One region of the Bradyrhizobium genosp. P genome, then DNA from elsewhere that is predicted to be linked to it. Evidence: riboswitches for the same ligand, from Rfam matches in the RefSeq annotation. Region 1 holds a riboswitch; the other holds the start of a gene.
What was found. Region 1 has a riboswitch for cobalamin ahead of ACP2YO_RS42760 (carbohydrate porin). Riboswitches for the same ligand answer to the same signal wherever they lie in the genome.

Region 1 (5,836 bases):
CAAGACTGCCGGGAACGAGGCCCCAGAAACACGCGAAGTGTTGCAGGCTCACGAAGCCGGCCAGTCGGCGCAAGGTGGGATCGGTGCGCGGCTGGCGCGCGGCCCGATCGAGTATCTCAGCGCGATATTTGGCGACGACCGGCATCTCACCGTGGGTGATGGCGGGAATGGCGATGCCGACGTTCGGCCCCTCATGCGGCGACTGATAGTGCGCCCGAACCGGGGCACAAGCCAAGAGCATCGCGACGACGACGAGCCGGCATCGCCATCCGCCGGCGGTCACGGTGCCTTGGCGCGCGCTCATCGCTCTTCCTTCAGGGGAAGCAGGGCCGGCGAGCGTCCAGCGCCCGCCGCTCCCCGAAAGCTTGGTCCGCGTCAGCGGCGCGATATCGATGTGCCGGAGGGTTTCAGGGCCGGCGCCAAGTGGGTGAGCGATCGCCGCGCGAATGACTGAAGCGTGGGTAATCGCAAGGACTGAGCCGTGACCTGCGAGTAAACCATCCATCCATCCGCCGACGCGCCTCGTCACGTCAGCAAAACATTCGCCGCCATGCGGCGCAGCATGGGGATTCTGCAACCAGTCGTCGACGGCCTGCGGCGCCTGCGCTCGGACTTCGGCTAAGGATCGCCCCGCCCAGCGACCGAAATCGCAATCCCGTAGCCTCGGCTCTTCTCTGGAGGCGATCGCAAGGCCTTCGGCTGTCTGCGCGGCGCAGAGCGCCGGGCTGCGCAGGACAACGTCACACAGTGGAAGGCGGCCGAGCCTGGAGAGACGTTCTCGTCCGCGCATCCAGCGGCTCATCCGCCGCAAAGGCGATCAAGCTGACCGAAGCGGTCGAGGCTGAGCACAGCAGATTGAGGCGCGTCGTCATGGCCGTCTGCTGCGAAGGGCGCTCAAGACGTCGAGCGGTGCTGCGCAAACTGGCGCTCGGCGGCGACACCGAACAACAGGCCGAGCGTCGTCCACATGATCAGCTGTTTTCCATGACTTAGAACTGCCAGTGCGCGCGGGCGGCAAAGATATTGACCGGTCCGCGGTCGGAATTGTAGCCGGGATTGTCGACGAATTGATAGTCGAAGGTGATCCGCGTCGACAACGTCATCGCGTAGCTGTAATAGGCTTCCAGAATCCTCTCGGTGCCGTAATTGGGCAATTGCCCGTCGCCGACCAAGATGCCGATCCCGCCGGCATTGAGGAATGCAATGTGAGCGCTGCTGATACCGTTGACGATGCCCGCGATGCCGATCGTGTCGTCCGGCCGCCCCCATGATTTGCCATTGATCGAAACGCCGCCCTGTACGGTACGGTCAATGTCGGTAAAATCCCATGGCTCCTTATTGCCGTCGGCCCAACCAGCCCGGAAAAATAATCCGAAATTATCGTTGACCTGCTGTTCAACATTCAAGCTGACGCCGGGCCGGCTGGTGTAGGAGCGAACCGCGTTGATGTCGGCAGGCGTTCCGGTCACCTGCGCCAGCGCCACCGCCGCGGAATATTCGCCCATGCTGCCACGTTCCAGGTACCCGGTGATCCTAATCTTGCCCGGCTGGCCCCACAGTTTGTGCCGCTCCTCGAGTTCGCCGACCAATTCGAACTGCTGGAAGGTCGGATCGAGCGCGTAGCCCGTCGGACTGTTGCCGCCGGCTGGCGTGTTGGACAGGTTAAAGATGCCAGCGCGCAGCGTCCACCGCCCTGTGTACCACTCCGCGGCAGCGCCGTAGCTATAACCCCAGCCGTCGCCGGCATAGTCGAAGGTGCCGGCGTTGATCATCGACCAGTTGAGGAAGTCGACTTTCGGGTTATTGGCGTATTTGTTCGTGTCGAAAATATCGACGATGCCGAACCGCCCCACCGTGAATACCAGTCGGTCGGTGCTGCGCGTGCCCGCGAACTGAAGAAAATCGTCGTCGACTTTCTCCTCCTGTCGGGCATTCTCGACATCGCCGCCGAGATCGATAGTCTGACGCAGGAACGCGCGTTGCAGGCGGGCGTAGGGATAGGCCGACCCGAGCTTGTAGGATTCCGCGCTGGGGAAGCCGGCGACGCCGTGGGTGTTGTCGAAGCCGAAGCCCTGATCGATCTCCGGATTGGCCCAGAACTCGGCGCCCTGCCACAGCTTCACGCCGGTCGACAGCACCAGGTCGAAGGTCTCTCGGCTCGTCCCACCCCCGGACAGGCTGTTGGTGCCGTCGTAAGGCGAGCGGAACGACGGGTGGGCCTGATTGACGAAGGTCGCCTGGCCGTGAACCGCGAAGATATCCATCGCGGGCATGAAGCGCGACGGTGCATAAGCATCCGGTCGCGTAGGATCATCGAAGCGATAGTTGAGGCCGAGACGGAACTGCTCCAGCGAGAGATCAGAACTAATGCGTTGCCCCGAACCCGGATAGCTGACCGTCTGGGTCGGGAAGCCGGTCCACAGAAACTCGCCCTTCACCGTCCAGCTCGGCGCTACCGGCACTTCAACACCGGCACCCGCGGCCCAGCCGAACCGCCACAGCAATCGGGATTCGTCGATGCCGGGACCAGCTTGAGTCAAGTCCTGACTGTTATAGGTCCACGCAAAGCCGCCGGTTGCGTAGAACAGCCAATTGCTGGGCGCGTAGCCGATCCGGGCGCGCACCGTGCCGGACGCCAGCATGGTCTCACTGTAGGTGACCGCACCGAGCGTTGGCGAGGTGAAGCTGGCGATGCCGCCGGTGGAGAGGCCGGAAAGATCCTGGAACGTGGGGAACGTGGCATCGGCTTCGACGCCGAGCACCACCCGGTTGTACAGCATGTAATTGTAGCCGCCCTGCACGCCTATCAGCCAGCTTCCGCTCTCGTAGAACGCATCGGGCGAGCGATACATGTCGAGCGAGCCGGATACCGGCGGCGTGCCTGGCGTCGTTGCATTCGCGGTCCAGTTCGAATTACCGAGCGCGAGGCCGACATGGCCGCCAATATAGAAGCCGGTCCATTCGTAGATTTGGTTTTCCACCGGCGCCTTCGCGGCGAATGGCGAGGATAGATCGGCCGCGTCAACTCTTGGTGCAATAAACACGCTCGCTGCCGCACAATATGCACGGGCCAGCGATACAATTCGAGATGCAAAGTGGACAGAACAGATTTTGGCATGCGGAGCCATGGCGGCACTCCTTCCGCGAGACAGACATCATTCGTCGTCATCGCAGCGAAGAACCGCCCCAAGCGCGCGCACCGCACGCTGGATGGATGACTGTTCAGGCCGGTCTCCTGACTTGCGGGTCGATGCTCTGTTTCCGCCTTCCCGGGCTAGAAAGCCCAGTGGCTTTTGGAAGAGAGCTCACCGCCTACAGTTGCGGGCGCAGTTGCGGATTTGGCTAAGCCTCACCGCATTCCCATCTCGTTGATCTCGCGACCAACGAACCTGAACGTGACCATTCTTCAGTTCGGTCGCTCCAGATGTCAAGCGGCCGCCGATGAGCCCGCCTAGAAACCGCTGTCAGCCCCTCCGCTCATGCGAAAAGCATCGTCGCGGCGCTGGAGCGCGAAGGGGACGCGGAAACCGCAGCAGCGATCCGCGGCCTAGCGCCAACGAACGTGCGGCGCGTTTCGGCGAGACGGATCACCAGCGCGCGGGATTTGATGGCCCACGGCTGCGGCAGATGGTTGCGCAGGCGCTAGGCGAATCCAGGAGCCGGGCCGAATTCGACGCGAAACTGGCGACGCTGGGTCTCCGGCTCCGGATGGGTGACCATAAGGATATCCGCGTCGTCGAGGCCGCAGACGGCACAGTGCTGGGGTCGTTGGCTCGATTGACGGGGCTGCGCAAAACTGCGCTCGAAGAGAGGATGGCGTTCCATGAGCGAAGGCAATCAACAGCGGCCGAACATCCATCAGACGACAAACAAGCTCCTGCGGCGCCTGGCGTGAGGGGGTGACGGAAGGGCGCAGAATGCGCTTGGGTACGACGGTGGTGGAGACCAACATCCACTATCTGACCGCCTCGAGCTCGTTGGGAGACGGTGTTCGGGCGCTGATCCGCACCATGAAGAAGATCACAACGATCACTGGCGAGGCCGGAGCCAGGCTGTGCGACCATAGCCGGACCGTGAGGCTGTGGGTGCTGGACATCGCGCGTGCGGCGCGTTCCAAAGCCAAGCAGAGCCGGGAGAATCTCGCGCGGGCGTACGGCAAACTGCGCAATTCGACCAGCCGTGGTGGGACAGGCGAAGCGGTTCTCCAAGGAGATCGCCGAACAAGTGAAGCGCGCTTCGGGAGCCCGCAAGCAGCTGATGCTGGAGGGCCTGCGTCAGGAACTCGATGCGATGGTGCCGCTCATCAAGCAGGTGATGAAGCAGACCAGAGCGCGCAGCTTCCGTGGTGATACACGCTCTGCAGGCAAGATCGTCAGCCTGTTCGAGCCGTCGACAGAAATCATTCGCAAGGGCAAAGAGGGCAAGCCCAACGACTTCGGCAAGATGCTGAAACTACAGGAGGCCGAAAACCAGATCCTGATTGACTATGAAGTCTACGCTCAGCGACCGCACGATTCGGAACTGCCGATTGCCGCCATCGAAACGCATCAAACGATGCTCGGACGTACCCCACGCTTCGTAGCGGCAGACGCCGCCTTTTACTCCGCAAAGAATGAGGCAGCCGCGAAAGCGAAAGGCGTCAAACGCCTATGCATCCCCAATGGCACCGACGTCGCTCCTTATGAATGCCTTGACTATCGGGCTTGAACGGTCGCACTGCGAATGAGTCGGCTCGCAACAATGCTTCGGAGATTGGCAATTCGCCTCGGATGTACCCCATGATGGCCACACCCCCGATCCTACATAGAGGCAAGTGCTGGCGAGAGGCCCACGCGAAAACGGATTGACGAGGCGGCCCGTTAGACAAGGCCGCGCCGGCAATAAACCGAACTGTAGTTCAGTTCCGCAACTCGGACGTAGCCGGCGCCAGAGAAAACGGCCGGCGCTCAACTGTAAATCGGAAACCGTGCGACTAGATCCCGTACGGCGTCGCGAGCGTTCCTCTCGACCGCCGCGTTTCCGCCCTCACCGTTGGCTCCAAGCCCGTCGATAATGGCAAGGATCAGGCGGCCGACCTCAACAAATTCAGTGGCGCCGAAGCCGCGGGTCGTCGCAGCGGGCGTTCCGAGGCGAACCCCAGACGTGACTGTCGGCGGTTGCGGATCGAAGGGAACCCCGTTTTTGTTGCAGGTCAGGTGGGTCCGGCCGAGGGCAGCTTCGACGGCTTTGCCGGTCAGGCCTCTCCTGCGAAGGTCTACCAGCATCAGATGAGTATCAGTGCCGCCCGAGACAACATCAACGCCACCAGCCATGATTGTGTCGGCGAGGATACGGGCGTTCTCGGCAACCGCTCGGGCGTAGTCCCCGAACTCAGGACGCAAGGCTTCGCCAAAGGCGACTGCCTTCGCCGCTATCACATGCATTAACGGCCCGCCCTGAAGGCCAGGAAAGACAGATGCGTTGATTTTCTTGCCGATCTCGGGGTCGTTCGACAATACCATGCCGCCGCGCGGCCCGCGCAGGGTCTTATGAGTAGTGGTCGTAACAACGTGAGCGTGATCTAGTGGATTGGCGTGAACCCGACCCGCGACCAGGCCCGCAAAATGCGCCATATCGACCATCAGGATAGCACCGACTTCATCAGCGATCGTCCTGAAGGTGGCAAAATCGATGAAGCGAGGATAGGCTGATCCTCCAGCAAGAATGATCTTCGGGCGATGTTTCCTGGCGAGATCGCGAACCTCGTCCATGTCGATACGATGATTGTCCTCTCGCACGCCATAGGAAACGACATTGAACCATTTTCCGGACTGGTTCACCGCCGCGCCGTGGGTCA
Region 2 (5,836 bases), 2.3 Mb from region 1:
ATGTGATTGAGGAGGTTGATCGAGCCGAGATTGCAGACCGCGGTCTCGTCGTCGGACGTGTTGAGCGTGATCTCGGTGCAGAGGTTCGAGGAGTGGATCACCCCCGCATGGCGCTGCGGCGAGCGCAAATTGCAGGGATCCTTGAAGGTGATCCAGGGATGGCCGGTTTCGAACAGCATGGTCAGCATCTTGCGCCACAGGTCGACGGCACGGACCTGCTTGAACACCCGCATCTCGCCGCGCGCCGCCTTGGCCTCGTAATGCGCATAGTGCTCGGCGAACGGCTTGCCGTAGAGATCGTGCAGATCCGGCGTCTCGTCCGGCGAGAACAGTGTCCATTCGCCGTCGGTCTCGACGCGCTGCATGAACAAATCGGGCACCCAGTTCGCAGTATTCATGTCGTGGGTGCGGCGGCGGTCGTCGCCGGTGTTCTTGCGCAGGTCGAGGAATTCCTCGATGTCGACATGCCAGGTCTCGAGATAGGCGCAGACCGCGCCCTTGCGCTTGCCACCCTGGTTGACGGCGATCGCGGTATCGTTGGCCACCTTCAGGAACGGCACCACGCCCTGGCTTTCGCCATTGGTACCCTTGATGTGCGCGCCGAGACCACGAACGCGGGTCCAGTCATTGCCGAGGCCGCCGGAATATTTCGCCAGCAGCGCGTTGTCCTTGATCGACTTGAAGATGCCGTCGAGGTCGTCGGCCACGGTGGTCAGGAAGCACGACGAGAGCTGCGGCCGCAGCGTGCCGGAATTGAACAGCGTCGGCGTCGAAGCCATGAAGTCGAACGACGACAAGAGATCGTAAAACTCGATCGCGCGCGCCTCGCGGTCGATCTCGCGCCCGGCGAGCCCCATGGCGACGCGCATGAAGAAGGCCTGCGGCAGCTCGAGGCGGTTGCCGCGGACATGCAGGAAGTAGCGGTCGTATAGCGTCTGCAGGCCGAGGAACTGGAACGACAGATCCCGCTCGGGCTTCAGCGCCGCCGAAAGCCGCGCCAGATCGAAGCGGCTGAGTTCTGGGTCAAGCAACTCGGCCTTGATGCCGGTCTTGATATAGGCCGGGAAATACTCGGCATAGCGCACGGCCATGTCCGCCTGCGACGCATTGGTCGGTACGTCATGGACGTAGGACAGTACCTCGGTGCGGAGCTTGTCGAGCAGCAGGCGCGCGCTGACATAGGTATAGTTCGGCTCCTGCTCAACCAGCGTACGCGCGGCCATCACGGAGGCCTGCGCCAGTTCGTCCTGGCTGATCCCGTCATAGACGTTGCGCTGGGTCTCGGCGACGACAGGCGCGGCGTCGACGCCGTCGAGCCCGGCGCAGGCCTCGTTGATGATCAGCGCAAGCCGCGCCTGGTCGAGCGGGACTTTGGCGCCGTTCGGCAACGTGACATGGATCGTCGGCCCGGCGGCAGCGGGCTTTGCCGCCTTTGCAGCGTCCTGCTCGGCGCGCTGCCGGGTGCGTTCGTCGCGGTAAAGCACGTAAGCGCGCGCCACCTTGTGGTGCTCGCTGCGCATCAGCGCCAGTTCGACCTGGTCCTGCACATCCTCGATATGGAAGGTGCGGCCCTCGCTCATCCGGCGCGCCAGCGCGCCGACGACCTCGGCGGTGAGTTGCTCGACGATCTCGTGCACGCGGCGCGACGCAGCAGCGGTGTGCCCTTCGACCGCCAGGAACGCCTTGGTCATCGCCACCGAAATCTTGCTGGCGTCGAACCTCGAGACCGTGCCGTTACGGCGAATCACCTGCATGGGAAGCTCCGTCTCCGGCGCGGCGAGCGATTCCGGACGCAGAAGGATGAGCGGCGCTGACTTAACTTCGCGATCGAGAGAGAGTGACATCGTGCAGACCCCATGCATGTTTTGTTGGGGCTGGATGTCGAGGGGACGCTGCATCAACCGGCGGCAAGCACCGGCATGGCAATGCAAGCGACCGCCGGGACACCCCGCCCGTGGACGTAGATTCGATGTCCCGGCAGGTCTCCTGGCTTGCAGGTCGCTGTTGCTCCCTCGTCTTCCCAATGCTGTTTAGCATCAGTGACTTAACAGGGCGGGAACAACTCACTGCTTACAGTTGCGGGGGCAGCGCCGGACTTTTACGGATCAACCCGTAGTCCACCGGCTTCCCTCTTAGCTACCAAATCTAGAGATATGGCAGACCGTGACACCTACATGTGGTGTGATTTGAGACGTCGTGTCAACGGCCCGATCCGCCTCAGTGAAAAATTTTCGAATTCTGGTCGAGCGCCCTGTGGGAATCGGTGGGAAACTTCGATCGAGCCCACGTGTGTTGACGGGCGCGGGATCTTGCCGATAAGTGGGCGCGTCGTGGTTCTTCGAAAGGCAGTTTCTTTCGAAGCTAAGAGGGAAGCCGGTGTAATGCCGGCGCTGCCCCCGCAACTGTAAGCGGTGAGCCGCCGTCCACCTAAGCCACTGAGGCGCAAGCCTCGGGAAGGCCGGACGGTAGCTGAGACCCGTGAGCCAGGAGACCTGCCTCGACAACATACACGTCCACGGGCGGGGTGTCCCGGTGGTGCGGTTGCGACCCCGCACGCGCTATCCGCGTTTGCGGAGTCCAGACGTGTCACTACGGCCTTTGCCCCCAACTTTTGGGGTTAAGCCAATGTCTTCTACATCTTCCTCTTCACTTGCCGTTGCCACCCTCGGCACGCCGCGAATCGGCCCGCGCCGCGAACTCAAGCTTGCGCTCGAAAGCTTCTGGTCCGGCACTTCAAACCAGCAGGCCCTGATCGAAACCGGTATCGGGCTACGCGCCGCCAATTGGGCGCGGCAGAAGAAGCTCGGCGTGTCGGTGATTCCGTCGAACGATTTCTCCTTCTACGATCAGGTGCTCGACACCTCGATCATGGTCGGCGCGATTCCCGAAATCTACGGCTGGACCGGTGGCGCGGTGCCGCTCGCGACCTATTTCGCGATGGCGCGCGGCGCCGAAGGTCACACCCATGATGCGTCCTGCGGCCATGCCCCTCACGGCCATGGTCACGGCGTACCGGCGCAGGAAATGACCAAGTGGTTCGACACCAACTACCACTACATGGTGCCGGAACTGTCTGACGATCAGCAGTTCAGCCTCGCCTCGCGCAAGCCGATCGAGGAATATGAAGAAGCCAAGGCGCTGGGCTACCAGACCCGCCCGGTGCTGGTCGGTCCGGTCACGTTCCTGAAGCTCGCCAAGAGCAAGGATGCCGGCCTCAACACCCTGTCGCTGCTGGACCGGCTGCTGCCTGTCTATATCGAGGTCCTGCGCGAGCTCGCCACCCGCGGCGCCGAGTGGGTGCAGATCGACGAGCCCTGCCTGGTGCTCGATCTCGACGATGCGGCACGTAGCGCCTTACGCCATGCCTATGCGGAGATCGCCAAGGCGGTGCCGCAGATCAAGATCATGCTGGCGAGCTATTTCGGCAGCCTGGGTGAGAACCGCGACACCGCCTTTGCGCTCCCCGTCGCCGGCCTGCATCTCGATCTGGTGCGCGCGCCCGAGCAGCTCGACGACCTCGCCCGCCTGCCCGCCGACCGCATCGTCTCGCTCGGCGTGATCGACGGCCGCAACATCTGGCGCGCCGATCTGAGCAGGATTCTCGGCCGGCTCGAACCCGTGATCGCAAAGCTCGGCAAGGATCGCGTGCAGATCGCGCCCTCCTGCTCGCTACTGCACGTTCCGATCGATCTCGGACTCGAGGCCAAGCTCGATGCCGAAGTGAAGAGCTGGCTCGCCTTCTCCGTGCAGAAGATGGAGGAACTGGCCGCGCTGGGTGCCGCGCTTGGCGGCGGCCGCAGTCAGGTCGAGGCGCCCCTGAAAGCCTCGGATGCCGCTGCAGCTGCGCGCAAGACCTCACCGCGGATTCATAACGCGAAGGTCGCGCAGCGCTTGGCCGGGGTCGACGCCGCGATGCGTCGCCGGGGCAGCGCGTTTGAAGACCGTGCCGACGTGCAGCACGCGCGCTTCAATCTGCCGGCGTTCCCAACTACGACCATCGGCTCGTTCCCGCAGACACCGGAAATCCGAAAGGCGCGCGCGGCCCATGCCAAGGGCGGGCTGAGCGACGCCAACTACAAGACCTTCCTGCAGGAGCAGACCGCCGAAACCGTGCGCTGGCAGGAAACCATCGGCCTTGACGTGCTCGTTCACGGCGAGTTCGAGCGCAACGACATGGTGCAGTATTTCGGCGAGCAGCTCTCCGGCTTCGTCTTCACCGACCATGCCTGGGTGCAGTCCTACGGCTCGCGCTATGTCAGGCCGCCGATCCTGTTCGGTGACGTCTCGCGCCCGAAGCCGATGACGGTCGAATGGTGGCAATACGCGCAGTCGCTGACCAAGAAGCCGATGAAGGCGATGCTGACCGGACCGGTCACCATCCTCAACTGGTCGTTCGTCCGCGATGACATCCCGCGCAGCGAAGCCTGCCGTCAGATCGCGCTGGCGATCCGCGACGAGGTCACCGACCTCGAGACCGCGGGCGCCGGCATGATCCAGATCGACGAAGCGGCCCTGCGTGAAGGCTTGCCGCTGCGCCGCTCGGAATGGAACACCTATCTCGATTGGGCCGTGGAGTGCTTCCGCATCTGCTCGTCCGGCGTCCGCGACGAGACCCAAATCCACACCCACATGTGCTATTCCGAGTTCAACGACATCATCGACGCGATCGGTGCGATGGACGCGGATGTGATCTCGATCGAGACGTCACGCTCGAAGATGGAGCTGCTCGACGCCTTCCGCAACTACCGCTATCCGAACGAGATCGGACCGGGTGTCTACGACATCCACTCCCCGCGCGTGCCCGAGGTCACCGAAATGACCGAGCTGCTCAAATTGGCTCGGCAAAGGCTGTCCGATGGCCAGCTCTGGATCAATCCCGATTGCGGCCTGAAGACCCGCAAATGGGACGAGGTCCGGCCGGCCCTCGTCAACATGGTCGCCGCCGCCCGCGAACTCCGCGAGCTGGCGTAGAGCAAGGACTGCCTGCCCCGTTCGAACCGCCATATCGAGAGGACGTCATGCGCTTCTGGATCGAATGTACGAACTTTGAAACGGGGCAGGCCATCCACATCAACATCGCGCTGGTCGGCTCGATGTGGCGCGACGGCGAGCGCACCGTGCTCGCCTTCGTCGGCGGCGACGGAAAAACGATCGAGGTGAGCGAGACACCGGAACAGATTCTGGAACGGCACTTCGGGGCGATCGAGAGGACGTAACAAGCGCGTCACGAACTGAAGCCATCTATCCCCGTCATCCCCGCTTCGCCTTTGCGCGGGGATGACGGTGTCAGGCGCGCAGCGCCAGCGCCATCAGCGTGCCGGTCATGGTCGCGACCAGCGACTCGACGCCGTCCTGTACCGCATAGGCCCTGCCCTCGCAGACCGTCAGCGTGTGGCCGGGCTTGACCACGACGGCGCGGAACACGAACCGCTCGCCTTTGGCCCGCGCCAGCAGATTGGTCTTGAGCTCGACGGTCAGGATGTCGGAGCCCGCGGGCATCAGCGTGAAGGCGGCGATGCCGCAGGCATTGTCGAGGCCCGCGGTGATGACACCGGCATGAACAAAGCCGTTCTGCTAGGTGAACTCGGGCGCATAGGGCATCGCGAGGTCGACCTCGCCCGGCTCCATGCGGGCGATCGAGATGCCGAACGTCCGCATCGCGCGCTGGCGGTCGAACGTATCTGTCGCAACAGTGCGGTAGTCGGGATTTTTCGGTTCAAAACGGGGCATTGCGTTCACGCTGGCGCTGATACGGACGGCACCAGATGGTGCATGGCGGTGTAGCGGATCGCCGGCGCGAACGGCGCCGATTTGCGCGCGCCGCGATCGATGTGCA

Region 2: linked by a shared signal. The riboswitch ahead of metE (5-methyltetrahydropteroyltriglutamate--homocysteine S-methyltransferase) and the one ahead of ACP2YO_RS42760 (carbohydrate porin) in region 1 are both predicted to bind cobalamin.

What each region holds. Positions count from the first base shown of each region.
Region 1 is NZ_CP188195.1:8,907,667-8,913,502, forward strand. Features, by position in the region: gene ACP2YO_RS42750 (histidine phosphatase family protein) at 1-802, opposite strand, end outside; gene ACP2YO_RS42755 (hypothetical protein) at 748-993, shown strand; gene ACP2YO_RS42760 (carbohydrate porin) at 990-2,981, opposite strand; cobalamin riboswitch at 3,209-3,407, opposite strand; partial or broken gene ACP2YO_RS42765 (ISNCY-like element ISBva1 family transposase) at 3,885-4,662, shown strand; gene glyA (serine hydroxymethyltransferase) at 4,947-5,836, opposite strand, start outside.
Region 2 is NZ_CP188195.1:1,246,443-1,252,278, reverse strand. Features, by position in the region: gene ACP2YO_RS06030 (ribonucleoside-diphosphate reductase subunit alpha) at 1-1,844, opposite strand, end outside; cobalamin riboswitch at 1,960-2,181, opposite strand; cobalamin riboswitch at 2,315-2,514, shown strand; gene metE (5-methyltetrahydropteroyltriglutamate--homocysteine S-methyltransferase) at 2,626-4,971, shown strand; gene ACP2YO_RS06020 (hypothetical protein) at 5,019-5,216, shown strand; partial or broken gene ACP2YO_RS06015 (PaaI family thioesterase) at 5,287-5,730, opposite strand; gene ACP2YO_RS06010 (acyl-CoA thioesterase) at 5,736-5,836, opposite strand, start outside.